DNA from 4 places in the Streptosporangium sp. NPDC003464 genome. Region 4 is predicted to be linked to each of the others. Evidence: riboswitches for the same ligand, from Rfam matches in the RefSeq annotation. Region 4 holds a riboswitch; each other region holds the start of a gene.
The links. A riboswitch is a leader RNA that binds a small molecule or an ion and turns the genes downstream of it on or off. The one in region 4 is predicted to bind cyclic di-AMP.
Positions count from the first base shown of each region.

Region 1: linked by a shared signal. The riboswitch ahead of ACWDS7_RS18280 (C40 family peptidase) and the one ahead of ACWDS7_RS09245 (hypothetical protein) in region 4 are both predicted to bind cyclic di-AMP.
Region 2: linked by a shared signal. The riboswitch ahead of ACWDS7_RS12330 (C40 family peptidase) and the one ahead of ACWDS7_RS09245 (hypothetical protein) in region 4 are both predicted to bind cyclic di-AMP.
Region 3: linked by a shared signal. The riboswitch ahead of ACWDS7_RS28675 (C40 family peptidase) and the one ahead of ACWDS7_RS09245 (hypothetical protein) in region 4 are both predicted to bind cyclic di-AMP.

Region 1 covers NZ_JBSFPS010000073.1:13,666-17,891, forward strand. Annotated here, with positions in the region: gene ACWDS7_RS18260 (NYN domain-containing protein) at 1-10, shown strand, start outside; gene ACWDS7_RS18265 (hypothetical protein) at 57-671, shown strand; gene ACWDS7_RS18270 (NlpC/P60 family protein) at 811-1,767, shown strand; gene ACWDS7_RS18275 (hypothetical protein) at 2,065-2,433, shown strand; cyclic di-AMP (ydaO/yuaA leader) riboswitch at 2,700-2,858, shown strand; gene ACWDS7_RS18280 (C40 family peptidase) at 3,004-3,459, shown strand; partial or broken gene ACWDS7_RS18285 (IS1182 family transposase) at 3,592-4,226, shown strand, end outside.
Region 2 covers NZ_JBSFPS010000042.1:13,855-18,080, forward strand. Annotated here, with positions in the region: gene ACWDS7_RS12320 (branched-chain amino acid aminotransferase) at 1-777, opposite strand, end outside; gene ACWDS7_RS12325 (3-isopropylmalate dehydrogenase) at 950-1,996, opposite strand; cyclic di-AMP (ydaO/yuaA leader) riboswitch at 2,165-2,392, shown strand; gene ACWDS7_RS12330 (C40 family peptidase) at 2,380-3,024, shown strand; gene ACWDS7_RS12335 (hypothetical protein) at 3,088-3,210, opposite strand; gene serA (phosphoglycerate dehydrogenase) at 3,523-4,226, opposite strand, start outside.
Region 3 covers NZ_JBSFPS010000149.1:559-4,784, forward strand. Annotated here, with positions in the region: partial or broken gene ACWDS7_RS28665 (RDD family protein) at 1-431, opposite strand, end outside; gene ACWDS7_RS28670 (amino-acid N-acetyltransferase) at 673-1,239, opposite strand; cyclic di-AMP (ydaO/yuaA leader) riboswitch at 1,662-1,812, shown strand; gene ACWDS7_RS28675 (C40 family peptidase) at 1,905-2,867, shown strand; gene ACWDS7_RS28680 (LuxR family transcriptional regulator) at 3,027-3,275, opposite strand; gene ACWDS7_RS28685 (TetR/AcrR family transcriptional regulator) at 3,444-4,061, shown strand.
Region 4 covers NZ_JBSFPS010000028.1:23,449-27,674, reverse strand. Annotated here, with positions in the region: gene ACWDS7_RS09255 (hypothetical protein) at 1-220, shown strand, start outside; gene ACWDS7_RS09250 (alpha/beta fold hydrolase) at 268-1,128, opposite strand; gene ACWDS7_RS09245 (hypothetical protein) at 1,291-1,878, opposite strand; cyclic di-AMP (ydaO/yuaA leader) riboswitch at 2,117-2,266, opposite strand; gene ACWDS7_RS09240 (histidine kinase) at 2,943-4,226, shown strand, end outside.

The sequences.
Region 1 (4,226 bases), on a different contig from region 4:
GCGCGGCTGAACCTTTAGGCCGTATGGTGCGTCGGATCACACTGGAGGTTGATCCGATGAAGATGACCATCGCGCTGGTATGCGCCGCTCTCGTGGCGGGCACGGCCGCCGCCGCCCCCGGCATCCCCCGGGGTTTCCTGCTCTACGAGAAGGCAGCGGCCACGAAGGACAACGACCCCGAGACCAACTGGAAGGTCAGCGACTCGCCGAAGGCGCGGCTCGCGCTGGACCCGTGCGGCAAGAACGCCCCGGGCAAGGCGGGACGGGTCGCCGCCCGGACGGTGACGTTCACCGGTGTCCCGGATTTCATGAAGGTCGAGCAGGTGGTCCTGTACGGCTCCAGGGCGGCCGCGGAGCAGGCCATGGCCCAGGTGCGCGCGGCCCTGTCCGCGTGCGGGTCCCGGACCGACAGCGGCTCCAGCTACCGGTACGTCTCCACGGCCGTGGCCGGGCTCGGCGACGACGCCCTGAAGGTCTCCGGGCAGGTCTACTACGGCGGGAAGGTCGGCGTCGGCGGGGACCGGAGCGTGGTCGTCCGCAAGGGCAGCGCCGTCCTGGTCTACCTCTGGGCCGGGGAGTACGCCAAGCCGGTCAAGCGCGACTGGGCCGACCAGCTGCGGGACGCCACCAAGATGACCGCGAAGATCTGCGGGATCGCGGCCTGCGCTTGACCGCCACCTGCGGTTAAACGAGCAAATCAGCCAAAAAGGTGAGCTGACCCTTACTAGTTCTGTACTATTCCGCCCAGGTCTTTGCACTTGGGGAGGCGGCACTGTGGCCGTGGCAGGTATGCCGGTTGGATTCAGGCGGATGCCGATGGCCGCAGGGCTGGCCCTCGCGCTGCTCCTGCTGCCGGTCGGCGGGGCTCTCGCCGAGCCGAAACCGACGGTCGCTCAGGCCAAGAAGAAGCTGGACAAGCTCAACGAGCAGGCCGACAAGGTCGTCGAGAAGTACAACCAGGCCGGCGAGAAGCTGAAGAAGGCCCGGAAGAAGTACGAGACGCTCAACACCGATCTCACGCGCCAGAACGCCAAGGTCGCCGGGCTCCGCCAGGAGCTGGTCACGATGGCCGTCAGCAGCTACCAGCTCGCCGGTGTGACCGGCTGGCAGGGCCTGATGAGCCAGCCCGACCCCGGGCTGCTGCTGGGTGGCCTGGCCAGGGCCGAGCAGATGTCCGCCGCCCGCGCCCGCTCCCTGGAGGCCTTCGACGAGGCCAACAAGGCGCTGCGCGACAACCGCGACAAGGCCAAGGTCGCCCTGGGCGAGGCCGACGCGACACGCGACGAGCTGGCCGCGGAGAAGGCCAAGGTCGAGAAGATGGTCAGGGCCCAGACCAAGCTGCTGCGCGAGCTCGGCACCTTCAAGACCGGCAACCCCAACAGCACCGGGATCCAGTACAACGGCCCGGCCTCGGGCAACGCCCGGGCCGCCCTGGACTTCGCCTTCGCCCAGATCGGCAAGCCGTACCAGTACGGAGGCACGGGTCCGGGCGGCTGGGACTGCTCCGGCCTCGTCCAGGCGTCCTGGCGCAGCGGCGGCGTCAGCCTCCCCCGTACGACCTGGGAGCAGTGGAGCTGGGGCGCGAGCCGTAAGGTCTCACTGAGCGAGCTCCAGGCCGGAGACCTCATCTTCAGCGAGGGCCTGGGCCACGTGAGCATCTACGCCGGCAACGGCCGGATCGTCCACGCCCCGCAGACCGGAGACGTCGTCAAGGTCGTCCCCCTGTCGGCCTACGGCCGCCGCCTGGTCGGGGCCGTCCGCCCCTGACGGCCGGTCTCCCGGAGCAGCCGCCCGCTGTGCTTGCCCGCCGGGCGCCTGGGCTTGTTCTTGACCGCCGGGTGCCTGCGATGGCTGTCCGTCCCTGATGGCCTCTCCCGGAATGTCCGTTCCCGGAGCGTCCGTCCGCCCCGACCGCCGGTCTCCCGGAGTGTCCGTCCGCCCCTGACGGTCAGGCGCTTGGAGTAGCCGGCCGCTCCGGGCCAGGCGTACGGCCCTGCCTCAGGTCCGCCGGACGCCCCTCGCCGCGGCTCTCGTGAGAGGCGTCCGCGTTCAGCGGGGGCGTCGATGTCCCGCGCGGCCGCCCGGGACCCGGGAGGTCTGGCGGCCACCACCGCCACGGTCTACGACACGGCGGGCCGGACCGCCAGGACCACCCGGCCCGGGGGCGTGGGGTGGGCCCCGCCCCCGGCCGTGCTCTCCTATGCCCTGGGCATCGGCAGGGTGCTGGAGGAGCGGCGCGTCGACGGCGCGGGCACGTTCACCGCCCGCTACGGCGAGGAGGGGGTCTTCGACGCCGACGCCGACGTCGACGCCGACCGGAGCCGCCTGGCGGCGATCACCGCGGAGGCGGACAACGCCTGCGAGTCCTGGCCCGGCGACCCGCTCCGCCGGCGGGGATCGAAGATCGCAATAAGTGTGACTGATGTTACATAAAAGACGATCTTCACATGATGCTCAGGAGAATGTGACGAGAGTCATAACGGGATAAGAGAACCGCCTATCACGCAGGGATTACGGAACTTCGGAAGTCCTTGTCGATCTCCATTTCCTTTGCATTGCTTTGCTGAAATTTGGGGATCGGAGTACCTTCTGGCGTCGCGGTGGCACGCCATGTCACCGCGATGGATGCCTGCCCGGAAGCCGGCATTCCGCTAAAGAATCCAACTGGCCGCCGCTCCCCTGAGGGGTCGGACCCCACCCGCGGCGGCCTGCCGAATCCGTGCAGCCAGGAGGCATGGAACCGGGGACCCAAGGGCCCTCAAGGTATGGCCAGGGGTGAATCGGCATATGTCATGCCGTAGGGCGACTTCCCCGCCCGAATCCGTCAGCTAACCCGGTAGGCATCAGTGGAAGTCCCAAGGAGAAATCCTGTCTACCACCCTGCGTAACCCTCGTCTGTCGCGCCTTGCCCGCCTTTCCCTCGGCGGTGTCGCACTCACCCTGACCGCCTCCTCCGGAGCGGTCGCGCTGGGCTCCGCGGCGGCACAGGCGGAGACGGACAACGTGCATGTCATCCAGGTCAAAAGCACCGCGAAGGCCGCCAAGGCCGGGACGGGCAAGACCAGGAAGGCCGGCACGAGCAAGGTCGCACGACAGAAGGCGAAGGCGGCCAAGGCCGTCTCGGCGGCCACGAAGCAGATCGGCGATCCGTACCGGTGGGGAGCCTCCGGTCCCGGCGCGTTCGACTGTTCCGGGCTCGTCCAGTACGCGTGGCGCAAGGCCGGCGTCTCCCTCCCCCGGATCACGCACAGCCAGTACCGCGCCGTCAGGAAGAAGGTCTCGTGGCGCAGCCTGCGCCCCGGTGACCTGCTGTTCTTCTACGGCAAGGGCCACGTGGGCATGTATGTCGGCAAGGGCAAGATGGTCCACTCGCCGAGCAGCGGCAAGACGGTCCGGACCGTGCGGCTGAAGGGGTACTACAAGTCCTCCTTCGCCGGAGCGGTCCGCCCCGGCGGCTGACGGAGGGAATCGGCCCCGCCCATCCCCGGTGGAGACACCGTTGGCGAAGTAGATCAAAAAGCAGCGGCCCCGTGATCACGTCTGTGATCACGGGGCCGCTATTGTCGTTCTTGCTCGCGGATGGAGTCGTGGGTGTCGCTGCGTTCGACTGGTCCAGATCAGATCCCGACGGCAACCCTGATGGTAGCCCGGGCAGCCTTCCCGAAAGGCAGCCTGGCGATCCGCATCCGAGATGCGTTGGGTGTCCTGTTCCAGGACGGTGACTTCGCCGTGGCGTTCTCCGCTCGTGGCCGGCCAGCGCTGTCCCCTGCTCGGCTGGCGCTGGTGTCGATCCTGCAGTTCGGCGAGGGATTGTCCGACCGGCAGGCGGCTGAGGCCGTGCGGGCGCGGATCGACTGGAAGTACGCGCTCGGGTCAGAGCTGACCGACGCCGGCTTCGACCACTCGGTGCTCAGCGAGTTCCGGGCTCGCCTGATCGCAGGGTCGCTTGAACAAAGCCTGCTGGACACGATCCTGGAGCGTGCCATGACCGCCGGGCTGCTGCGAGCCGGTGATCGGCAGCGGACGGACTCCACCCATGTGCTCACGGCTATGCGCACGATGAATCGGCTGGAGCAGGTGCATGAAACGGTGCGCGCCGCGCTCAACGCGCTGGCCGCCGCCGCACCTGACTGGCTGCTCGCTCAGGCCGAACGTGGGTGGTTCGAGCGCTACGAGGCTCGCGTTGAGGACTATCGACTGCCCCAGAACAAGGCTGAGCGCATTCG
Region 2 (4,226 bases), on a different contig from region 4:
GAGGGCCGGGGTGAGCAGGCGGTCGCCGTAGACGAAGAACAGGTTCATCCCGCCCATCTCCTCGACGTAGCGGTGCTCGGCCGCGTCGAGCCAGACCACCTGGTCACAGCCCTGCTCGACGGCCTGACGCTGGGCGACGAAGGCCGCCGCGTAGTTGCCGCCGCACTTGGCGAAGCCGGTGCCGCCGGGGGCGGCGCGGGTGTATTCGGTGGACAGCCAGACCGAGACGGCCTTGCTGCCGCCGAAGTAGGCGGCCGCCGGGGAGGCGATCACCATGTAGCGGTAGGACCGGGACGGGTAGTTGACGCCGAGCGCGGCCTGCGTGGCGATCATGAAGGGGCGCAGGTAGAGGCTGTGCCCCGGGGTGGTGGGGACCCACTCGCGATCGGTCTGGACGAGGAGCTCCAGCGACTCGACGAACGCCTCCTCGGGCAGCTCCGGCATGGCCATCCGCACCGCCGACTGGTTGAAGCGGGCGGCGTTGGCGTAGGGCCGGAAGGACGCGATCGCGCCGCTCTCCTGGCGGTAGGCCTTCAGGCCCTCGAAGAGCTCCTGGGCGTAGTGGAAGACCGCGGTCGCCGGGTCCAGGCTCAGCGGGCCGTACGGCGTGAGCCGCGCGTCGTGCCAGCCCTCCCCCTCGGTGTAGTCGATCGAGATCATGTGATCGGTGAATGCCTGCCCGAACCCGGGGCTCGCCAGTACCTGCTCACGCTCGGCTGCGGTGCGAGCGTGGTCGGAGAGCTGCACGTCGAAGCTGAGCTTCTGAGCGGTGGTCATGGCGGAGATCCTTCTCTTGAGGCGGTCTGCCCTTGGATCCATTCTGCGATGGACCCAGGTAACGGGAAACTACTGCATCTGTGTCGAAAACCGGCACTGCCGGGATAAACAAAGACGCGCCTGACAGCTCTTGTGAGCCGCCAGACGCGTCTGGGTGGGGGAGGCGGCTCTGTCAGCCGGCTACTCGGGCGGTGATGTCGTCACCGATCTCGTGAGTGGTCCGGCCGGTCCAGCCGGTGAGCCGCTCGACCAGGTCGTCGGCGACGGCCTGCTCGACCTTGGCGGCCTCGTCGGCCAGCCCGAGGTGGTCCAGGAGCATGGCGACCGACAGGATCGTGGCGGTCGGGTCGGCCTTGCCCTGGCCCGCGATGTCGGGGGCGCTGCCGTGGACCGGCTCGAACATGCTCGGCGCGGTCCGGTCGGGGTTGATGTTGCCGCTGGCCGCCAGGCCGATGCCGCCGGCGACGGCGGCGCCGATGTCGGTGATGATGTCGCCGAAGAGGTTGTCGGTGACGATCACGTCGAACCGCTCCGGCTGGGTGACGAAGAACATCGAGGCCGCGTCGACGTGGCAGTAGTCGGTCTGGACGTCGGGGTATTCCAGGCCGACCCGGTCGAACGTGCGGGCCCAGAGGTCACCGGCGTAGGTGAGCACGTTGGTCTTGTGGACCAGCGTCAGCTTCTTGCGGGGACGACCGAGCGCCTTGTCGAAGGCGTAGCGGACGACGCGCTCGACGCCGAAGGCGGTGTTCAGCGACTCCTGGGTGGCGACCTCGTGCGGGGTGCCGCGGCGCAGCACGCCGCCCGCGCCCGCGTAGAGGCTCTCGGTGCCCTCACGGACGACGACCATGTCGATGTCCTCGGGGCGGGCCTTGCCCAGCGGGGTCTCGACGCCGGGGAAGAGCTTGACCGGACGGAGGTTGACGTAGTGGTCGAGCTCGAAGCGGAGCCTGAGCAGCAGGTCGCGCTCCAGGATGCCCGGCGGCACGCTGGGGTCGCCGATCGCGCCGAGCAGGATCGCGTCGTATCCGCGCAGCTCGTCCAGGACCGCGTCGGGAAGGGTCTCACCGGTCCGGTGGTAGCGCTTGGCGCCGAGATCGTAGGTGACGGTCTCCACCTTCGTGCCGACCGCTTCGAGCACCTTCAGGCCCTCGGTGACGACCTCGACTCCGATCCCGTCCCCGGGGATGACTGCCAGACGAATGTTGCGCGAATCCATGCAGGCACCTTACCGGTCCGTCTCGGTAATCGAACACCGATCTCACCCATCGGACATTTTCGCGCGTACGGGACCTCATGATCCACAGCTGTCCTGGCTCTTATGATCCCTTTGTCCGCTTTTGCGACGTATTGACCCTTTCGTTAAGTTTCGTTATGGTCCTCTGCATTCGAACCGATGCCTAATCCGCCGGGCCGTCCCCCCTTCGGCCTGCGCGGAGCCGGGGAACCACTTCCGGGACCCACGGCCGCCCAGGACTCCGCGCTTCGCCTGGCGGAGCCATGTCCTGAGCCGCCTTCACGGATCCCTTGGGGCGAATCAGCGCTTCGCGCGCCGTAGGGCGGCCTCCACGCCCGAGCCCGACAGCTAACCCGGCCGGCCCTATGGAAGGAACCATCCTGTCCGGCAAGATTCACCCCCGCGTCCTGTCCCTGCTCGTCGCCGGCGCCGCCGTGCTCGCGACCCCGTCCCTCGCGCTGGCCGACTCCCCCAAGGCCGACTCTCCCAAGGCCGACGCCCCCGCCCCCGTCACCGCCACCGCGCCGCTCACCGGGCCCAAGCTCAAGGAGATCGTCACCAAGGATGCTCCCGTGCCCGCCTGGAAGAAGGCCGTGAAGTGGGCCATGTCCAAGCGCGGCACGCCTTACGTCTGGGGCGGCACCGGCAACGGCGGCTTCGACTGCTCCGGCCTGATGCTCCGCGCCTACGGCGCCGCCGGGATCAAGCTGCCCCGCGTGGCCGCCGACCAGTACGCGGCGTTCTCCAAGAAGGTCTCCTGGAAGAACCTCAAGCCCGGCGACCTCGTCTTCTTCCACAATCTCGGGCACGTCGGCATGATCACCAAGCCGGGTTACATGGTCCACGCCCCGCAGACCGGCGACGTGGTCAAGGAGGAGAAGCTCAACTCCTGGCGTCGCAGCACGTTCGTCGGCGGCGTCCGCCCCGACCGCGCGGGCGTGAAGCTCGCCGCCGAACAGGCCAAGCTCGCGGCCCAGCCCGCCCCCACGATGCTCCAGGCCACCCCCTGATCCCCGGAGGGCGCCGGTCACCCGGACCGGCGCCCCGCGGGTCGGGATGAGAGCCCTACCCGGCTAGCGGGTGGGAGCGCCCCCGTTGTCGCGGCGGTCCAGGGCGGTCTGGAGCGCGTCGGCGGCCTCGTCTTCGGCGTCTTCGGGACGGTTCCAGGGATACATGTCGTACATGGCGATTCTCATCTCGGTCGCATGCGGGCAGGGAGAGATGGTCCGGACTCCGGTCACGGATCGGACCGGGCCTGAGTGCCGCGGGTCCGGATCGCGGACCGGCGGCGCGGGGCCGGCGTGCGCCGCCACACCGCGGCGGGCTGCCGGCCTGCCCTGTCAGGCCCCGCCGCGGCAGGTAATGAGTGCGAGAACCTGGCGCATTTCCTGCCAGGTTACCTGCCCGTACGGACACCGTCCCGCACTCCGTACACACTTCTCACATGCTGAGACGCACAACGGCTGCCGCCCCCGGCTTCCCGGGGACGGCAGCCGTCGCCGTGCGCGCTAGTCGGCCAGGTCGACCGAGCGACCGCTGTCGGCGCCGATCTCGGCGCCGATCACGTCGAGCACGTCGGCCGGGATGGCGGAGTCGACGGTCAGCGCGATGAGGGCCTTGCCGCCCTTCGCGTCCCGGGCCACCTGCATCGAGGCGATGTTGATGCTGTGGTCGCCGAGGATGCGGCCGACGACGCCGACGATGCCGGGGCGGTCGGTGTAGGTGAAGAACGACAGGTGGTCGGTCGGCTCGATCTCCATCTGGTAGCCGTTGACCTCGACGATCTTGGTGATCTGACGCGGGCCCGACAGGGTGCCCGAGACCGAGACCGTGCGGCCGTCGGCCAGCACGCCGCGGACGGTGACGACGTTGCGCCAGTCGGGGCTCTCGGAGCTGGTGACCAGCTCGACGGTCACGCCGCGGTCCTTGGCCAGGAGCGGGGCGTTGACGTAGGTGACCGAGTCTTCGACCACGTCGGTGAAGATGCCCTTGAGCGCCGCCAGCTCCAGCACGCGGACGTCCTGGGAGGCGATCTCACCGCGGACCTCGACGTCAAGCCTGGTGGCGACCTCGCCCGCGAGGGCGGTGAAGACCCGGCCGAGCTTCTCGGCCAGCGGCAGGCCCGGCTTGACGTCCTCGGCGACGACGCCGCCCTGGACGTTGACCGCGTCCGGCACGAACTCCCCGGCGAGGGCGAGCTTCACGCTGCGCG
Region 3 (4,226 bases), on a different contig from region 4:
CCGGTCCCCGACTGCTGACCGTAGCCCTGCTGGCCGTAGGACTGCTCCTGGGCGGGCTGGCCGTAGGCGCCGGTCACCGGCTGCTGGCCGTAGCCCTGCTGCTGCCCGTAGGCGCCGGTCCCCTGCTGCTGACCGTAGGCCTGCTGCTGCCCGTAGTCCGGCTGGGCGGGCTGCTGGCCGTAGGACTGCTGCTGCCCGTAGGCGGGCTGCTGGCCGTAGCCCTGCTGCTGGCCGTAGTCCGGCTGGGCGGGCTGCTGCCCGTAGGCGGGCTGCTGGCCGTAGGCGCCGGTCACCGGCTGCTGACCGTAGCCCTGCTGCTGACCGTAGCCCTGCTGCTGACCGTAGCCCTGCTGCTGACCGTAACCGGGCTGGGTCTGCCCCGGACCGGTGTGCGGCTGTGAGGCATCCGATCGATATCCCACAATTGTCACGTCGGGATCATGTTCGCCAGGGGCTCGACCCGCATTGTGCTGTCCGTACTCCGGCTGTCCCGACGGTGTGCGATCGCGGTCGGGATCATCCTGATACGGCGGCTGTCCGGTGCTCACCGCGTCACCTCACTACTTCGACGGCGCATGTGGCCATATGTGAGGCTCACATGCTTGCTGCAGCACAAGGTATCGAGATAGGTATCAACAGTCATCTTTCTGATCGGTAACCGTCAAGGTCACGTCAGCCCTGATCGCGCGTCAGATGGAGCAGCATCCGGGTGTTTCCCAAGGTGTTCGGCTTGACGTGCTCAAGATCGAGGAACTCGGCGACACCCTCGTCATATGAGGCGAGAAGTTCGGCGTAGACCTCCGGGGAGACGGGCGTGCCCTGAATCTCGCGGAATCCGTGCCGGGCGAAGAACTCGACCTCGAAGGTGAGGCAGAAGACCCTGCGGAGTCCGAGTCCGCCGGCGGTGCGGATCAGCTCGGAGACGATCTTGTGGCCGATGCCCAGCCCCCGGCAGGCGGGGTCGACGGCGACGGTGCGGATCTCGGCGAGGTCCTCCCAGAGGACGTGGAGCGCCCCGCAGCCCACGACCGCGCCGGCCCGCTCGGCCACCCAGAATTCCTGGATGTCCTCGTACAGGGTGACCGTGGCCTTCTCCAGGAGGCGCGGGCCGGCTCCTCCGTAGGTGTCGACGAGCCGCCGGATGGCGCGCACGTCCGGCGTGCGGGCACGCCGTACCGTGACCGCGGCCGCGTCCGGAGCGGCCTCCGACCGGCCCGGCGGCCCCTGCCCCGCGTCCACGCCCGCCGCGTCGGCCTGCGGCCGCCCCACGGTCCCGGCGCCGTCCGCGGCCGGGGTGGAGGAATGCTGCGCAACCTGCTCCATGACCGATCAGCGTACGTCCTCGGAGCGCTCGAATTACGGCTCACCCTTAACTCGTGACCCATAGCCACCAGATGACCCTCAGTAGTTGATTCATGACGCTGGGCTGAAGGTGTGGACGGAGGAGCGGAACTCGCCTTTCACATGGTCATGGAGCTGCGGAGACCTCCGGCCGAGCCGCCCCGGCGCCCCATAAAACCAGCTTGGAGTGCATGTCGATCATGAAGTCGCGTGATCTCCTCGTGACATTTCAGTTGTGAAAGCTCTACCGAGTTTGTAGTTCTGGTTGAGCATGAACCTCCAATTGCACTAATGTCCGTGCTCGATGTCAGCGATGTTAAAGCGCTGAACCGCCGAATCCCCGGACCCGGGGAACCGGGGACCCACCCTTTAGTCCCCCGGGGTGAATCCGAGGTGGCACCAGCACCCTCGGTAGGGCTGCCTCCGGCCCGAACCCGTCAGCTAACCCGGTAGGCGGCCGAGAGAGGAGCCTGTTGGTGAAGCGCACGCGTGACCGTGGGAGAGAGCGCGCGGGCAGACATGCCCGCCGTCGAGAACACGCCTCACGTGGACTCACCCGCCGCATGACGGTCATCGGACTGGCGTTCGCCTCCCTGACCCTCGGCACCCCTCTGGTCTCGGCCACCGCCGACCCGCAGCCCGGTCTCCAGGAGCTCGCCAAACAGGTCGAGAAGCTGCACACCGAGATCGAAACGCTCACCGAGCAGTACAACGGCGGGCGGGTCAAGCTCAAGCAGGCGCAGCGCGCCGCCGCGAGCGCCAAGAAGACCCTCGCCGTCAGCGAGTCCGAGCTGGCGGCCCGGCGCACCAAGGCCAGTCTCCTGGCGCAGAGCAACTACATGTCGGGGGGCCTGGGCTCGACCCTCGCCTTCACCCAGTCCGCCGACCCCGACACCTTCCTCGACCTGGCGACCACGAGCTACGCCCTCCAGCAGCAGCAGAACGAGGAGGTCGCCCAGGTCGCCCAGGCGATCAAGGCCGCCGAGCGGGCGCAGGCCGGCGCCAAGGCCCGCACCGCCGAGGTCAAGGACCTCCTGTCCGACATCGGCGCCAAGCGCACCAAGATCGAGCGGCTCGTCACCAGGGTCGAGAGCGACCTCTTCAGCGAGGTGCGCAGCCGGGCCAAGACCACCCGGGGCAACCGGGTGAAGATCAGCGTGCCGGTCGTCGGCAGCGGCAAGGCCGCCGAAGCCGCCCGCTGGGCGCTCAGCCAGCAGCTCAAGCCGTATGTCTGGGGCGCCGAGGGGCCCAACTCCTTCGACTGCTCCGGCCTGGTCATGTGGGCTTACCAGAAGGTCGGCATCAGCCTGCCGCACTACACCGGCGACCAGTGGACCGCGGGCACCCACATCTCCAAGGAGCAGCTCCGCCCGGGCGACCTGGTCTTCTTCTACAGCGACCTGCACCACGTCGGGATCTACATCGGCGCCGGCCTGATGGTCCACGCCCCCCAGACCGGTGACGTCATCCACATCGCCTCGATCGAGAACCGGCCCTTCGCCGGAGGCGTCCGGGTCGCGGACTGAGCCGCCGGGCCTGGGGCCGCGGCGGCCGGGGTCTCCGGGATCCCTTACCGAGGCCGGATCCTTGACTGAGGCCGCGACCGCGATCCCCCTGCCGAGGTCGCGGACCGCGGGTTCCTGCCGAGGCCGCGGGCCGGGCGGCGGGCCGGCCCTCCGCAGGAGCTAGATCAGACGGCGGCGGGCGGCCCAGGCCACGGCCTCGATCGCCGTGGCGACACCGATGCGGTCGCAGATCCCACGGAGTCTGCGCCGGACGGTCCGGCCACTGATGTCGAGACGACGCCCCACCCGGTCCACGGTGACGCCCTTGGCAAGTTCTGCCAGGAGCACGAGATCTTCGTCACTTAGACCGATCTCGCCCATGCCCAGGAGGCTTTCGCCGCGACGGGAATCCACTTCGGGATATGCCATCTGGAGTCGCTCCCCCCGCACTGAACTCAGGCGTGAGTATGTTGGAATCAAGGCCGCCCGTCAGGAACGGTAAACGCCTTGTTCAAAGGTCGTCAAGCTCCGATCTCCATAGGGGCGACGGACGCTATTGACATAGCGTCCGCTACGTGAAGTACTCATGATATGTCAGTGCCTTTGCGGTTAAGTCGCAGCCAAGCCAAGGCGCGCACCCGCAAGCGCCTGCTGGCCGCCGCGGGCGAAGTCTTCGCAGAACAAGGTTTCGCCGGGGCCTCGGTCGACGAGATCGCCTCCAGGGCGGGCCACACGGTCGGTGCCGTCTACTCACATTTCACCGGAAAAGATGACCTCTTCCTCGCACTCTTCGACGAGCACGCCGCCCACCCCCTTGACGGCGTCGGGGAAATCCCCTCCCAATGTGAGGACGACGAGACCGCCTTTGCGGCATTCGGCGACTATCTGGCCGGGGTGGCCGATCGACACACGGCCTGGAGCACGCTGGAAATGGAGTTTCTGCGCTATGCGCTGACCCGGCCGGAATTACTCGACCGTCTGGCCGCCCGCTGGTGGGCCCCCCGTACGGCTGTCGCCCGCCTGGTGGCCCCGCGCTGCGCGGCACACGACCCGGCCGCCGTGGCGACCGCGATCATCGGGCTCTTCGAGGGGCTCGTCACGCAACGCCGCGTCGACCGCGCCGCGGTGCCGTCCGAGCTGTTCGCCGAGGCGCTGCGCTGGCTCATGGCCGGGCTGGCCCGCACTCCCGGGAGAGCGAGGGCGGACACACCGTGAGAGCCGCCGTGAGAGCCCAGGAGCCGACTGCGGTGAGGTCCAGGTGCCAGGCGGTGAGAACCCGGAAGCCGGCGGCGGTGAACGGCTGAGAGCCGGCGAACGTGGGAACCGGCGAACGTGGGAACCCGGGAGCTGAGCGCCCGGGAGCCGGGACTCCTCGCGACG
Region 4 (4,226 bases):
GGTCGTCAAGGCCAAGATGCGGACCATGGAGTCGCTGGGCCTCAAGGACGGCATCGAGGACATCCTCATCACGCTCAGCGGCCAGTACCACGTGATCCGCCCGGTCAGCGGCCGGGGCGGCAAGGGGCTCTTCCTCTATCTGGCGCTGGACCGCAGCCGGGCCAACCTGGCGCTCGCGCGGCACAACATGCGCGGCATCGAGGAGAAGCTCGAAATCTGATCCTCCGGTACGGCTTGCGCCCCGGGAGGCGCGGGCCGTACCGGAGCTCAACGCTCGGCGGCGGAGGTGAGCTCGTCGATCGCGGCGACGAACTCGGGCCAGAGCGGGCGCGGCAGGTCGTGGCCCATGCCGGGAAAGGTGATCAGTCTGGCCCCGGGGACCGCCTCGGCCGTGGCGACCCCGCCGGGCAGCGGCACGAGCTGGTCGTCCTCGCCGTGCATCACGAGGGTGGGCACCGTGATGTTCTTCAGCAGCGGCGCGCGGTCGCCGGAGGCGATGATCCCGGCGAGCTGCCTGGCCGTCCCCGCCGGGTCGTAGCAGCGGTCGTAGCTCAGCCCGGCCAGCCGGGCGATCCGCTCGCGGTCGAGCGGGTAGCCCGGCGAGCCGATGACCTCCCAGGTCAGCAGCGACTGCCGGATGGCCGCCTCGCGGTCGGGCGAGACGAGCGCCATGAGCGCCGCCATCGCGGCCTCGGTGGGCGGGGCGGCGTGCACGCTGGGGGTGGACATGATGGAGGTGAGGCTGCGCACCCGGTGCGGGGAGCGGATCGCCAGCGTCTGGGCGATCATGCCGCCCATCGAGGCGCCGACCACGTGGGCGGACTCCCACCCGAGCGCGTCGAGCAGCCCGGCGGCGTCGTCGGCCATGTCGCCCAGCAGGTAGGGGGGCTGCCCGTCGCCGCCGAAGGCGGGCACGGCGGCGCCGTGGAGGTGGGTGGACTCCCCGGCGTCCCGGTTGTCGAAGCGGACCACGTGGTGCCCGCGGTCGGCGAGCAGCTCACAGAGCCCCTCGTCCCAGTGGATGCGCTGGGCGCCGAGCCCCATGATCAGTAGGAGCGGGCGGCCTCCGGGCGCGCCGAAGGTGTCGTAGGCGAGCTCGATGCCGTTCGCCCGGGCGCGCCGGGTCATGGCGCTCCCGCCGCACCGGATGCCATGCTGGTCATGCCGGACAGAATGTCATTCTGTGGAAATGAGAGCAAGAGCGGACGCCCGGTGTGGGCGTCCGCTCCTGTCTTCGCGGGAGGCGAGCTTCTGCGGGGGCGAGTCTCGCTGGGGAGGCGAGCCTCGGGGTTACTTGTTGACCACCTGCGGCGGGGTGGCCGGGTTGTTGTCGATCCGGCCCCACGCGCCCGCGGAGAACGGCACGGGCTGGTTCTTCTTGCCCGGGCCGCTGCCCCACTTGGTGATGACGTAGTCGACCTTGATGTGGCCCATGCCACCGTTGCCGTCCACACCGAGCGTGTCGGAGTTGAACGTGCCGCCGGTCAGGTCGGCGAAGGTCTTGGCGTCGAGGTCGATCATGACACCGCTGCTGGAGGGCACGCCGGGGCCGCGGTCGCCGACGAAGAACTTGGCCTTCTTGCCCTTGTAGACGACGTAACCCTCGGTCATCAGCGGCCAGCTCGGGCTGGCGATCATGCCCTTCTGCATCGGCTTGCCGCTCGCGGGCAGGCCGGTGTCCCCGGCGCGGCCGGAGGAGTCGTCCCAGAAGTAGGAGGCCTTGGTCGAGCCCTTCAGGAGGGCGACCTCGGAGCCGGAGCCGGAGCCGGGGGTGGAGGCGCCGGTGTCGGCCGCTGCGGGGAGAGCCGAGACGACGGCCGAGGAGGTCAGGACACTCGCACCGAGGAGGGCGGCGGCCACGAAACGGTTCTTACGCATACCAAGGGAGAAACGCATGAGGTAAAAAGACTCTTTCGCGAGGGAACGGGGAGGCGCGTGCGCCGTGAAGAGGCGCAGGCGGATACGCGCTCACAGGACAGAAGAGGCGTAGCAAGCTGTGCTGGCGCTACGCGGAGCGCGGCGGGGGGCCGCGTTCGGACGCGGCGAGGAAGTCTTAGAGGGCCGGCACCAACGGGGTGGACGCCGGCGGCAAGAGGGCGTGGTGCCCCATGTGGTGATCTCCTCTCCATCTCGTCTACCGGGTTAGCTGACGGATTCGGGCGGTGGAGTTGCCCTACCGCCGCACGTTCGCGGCGGATTCACCCCAAGAAGTGGGTCCCCGGTTCCCGTGACCCTGAGGGCCTCCGGGATTCGACGTCGGCCGGCCGCTCCTTCTATTGAAGGGCAGGTCGCCAACCGATCACGAATAGGACACTACCCCCCATTCAGGGACAAAGCAAAACAAAACCCATGGAAACCCCAGAAGATCTACCTCAACAGCCAAGAAAAGGCCATTGGTCAAGCCTTGACCGTGCCTACCGGGAACGCCGACCCCATTGGAACTGTTAGGAGAGTTACTTAACGGCTTATCAGTGATCAAGCTGTTGAGCTGGGGATACGCCCCTTCTCCCGGCTGAATGCGGCCCCTCGGCGGACAGGGGCGGGATCTCCCTCACCATGGCCGCGGCCGGCGTGCCGGCCCTTTGTCGGCGGCCCTCATTACCTCCGTACACGCCTATGAGTCGAGGAAAACACCCATCAGCCGGGCCTGTGCCCGCTCTCCGGAAGATCCAGGAACGCCCGTCCCCATCCCGGGCAAAGCCGCGGTCATGGCATCCATCCGCCGCAGGACCGGGACGAGATCGGCACCGCCGACGCCGGCGGCGGGAAAAGGCCACCGGTCCCAGCCCGGTCAACGGCTCCCGCACCCACCGTCCACGGGCTTCTCCCAGCCCCCGGGCTCCGGCGTCCCGGCGGATCCGGCGGGCGGCCCGGGTCCGCCGTCCGGGTGAGCGCCGCCCGGGACCCGCGGCCGTAGGCGATGCCGACAGTAGTGTGGGCCCGTGCTGATCGCCCTCGGTTGCGCGGTGCTCCTCACGGTCCTTTACGCACTGGCGGTGTACGGCACGGCCGGGCCGGCGGCGATCGGAGCGGTCGCCGCCGCGCCGGCCGTCACCCTCGTGGCCGTCATGCACGGCGGGAGTCTCCAGGACTCCGTCGGCGCGGGAGGGCTCACGGCGGGCGGCGCCGCGATGGCATGGGCCATCGGGCGTTCCCACCGTCGCCGCAGGGCCGACCGTGCGGCGCTCGCCGCCTACCGGGCCGCCGCCGAGGCCGTGCCCCGGCTGGCCGCCATCACCGAACGCGACCGCCTCGCCGCCGAACTCCACGACGTGGCCGCCCACCGGCTCACCGGGATCGTGGTCGCCTCGGCCGCCGCCCTCCGCCTCGACGACCCGGTCCGCGCCGCCGAGGCCGTCACCCACGCCGCCGACGCGGGCCGCCAGGCCGTGGCCGAACTCGACCGCCTCTGCGCCCTGGACCGCCGCGGCCGTACCTTCGCCCTCGGCGACATCGACACCCTCCTCATCGGCCGTCCCGGCGTGACCTACCACCGCACGGTCGCCACCGCGCCGCCCGAACTCGCCGCGGTCGCCTTCCGCGTGGTCCGCGAGGCTCTGACGAACGCGATGCGCTACGCCACCGGCGCCGCCGTCCACGTCCGGGTGGAAGCCGTCCACGACACCTCGGCGGCACCGGCCGCCACCGGCCCGGTGCCCGCTCCGGCCAGCGACCCGGGGGTCACATCCGTCGTCGCCGGCCCCCCGGCGGCGGAGGCCGCCACCGGCCGACTGGTGGTTACGGTCACCGACGACGGCGGCCCGGCGACCGTCTCCGGCCTGGGCACGGGCGCCGGCCTCGCCACCCTGCGCCGGGCCGTCGGCGCCCTCGGCGGCACCCTGCACGCCGGCCCGCGCCCCGCCCCGGACAGCAACCCGGACAGCAACCCGGACAGCGACCCGGACAGCGACCCACGCACCGGCCGGCGCCTCGACCCGGGCAACGACCCGCGCACCAGCGGGCGCACCGGCCCGGACAGCGGTCTGCGCACCAGCGGGCGCACCGGCCCCCTCCCGCATCGCGCCCCGCCGTACGGACCCGCGTCCGCGCCGGAGACGGCGCGGACTCCCCCGCCGCCCCGCGGCTGGACGGTCCAGGCCCGCCTCCCGCTCACGGCCGCCTCCTCCCCCGCCCTCGGCCGCCCCCGCCCGTTCCCCCGGCTCCGCCACGACGACAGCCGACGGGACGCCCACCGGCACGGCCGTGCGGTGGGCTGGCGGGGGACG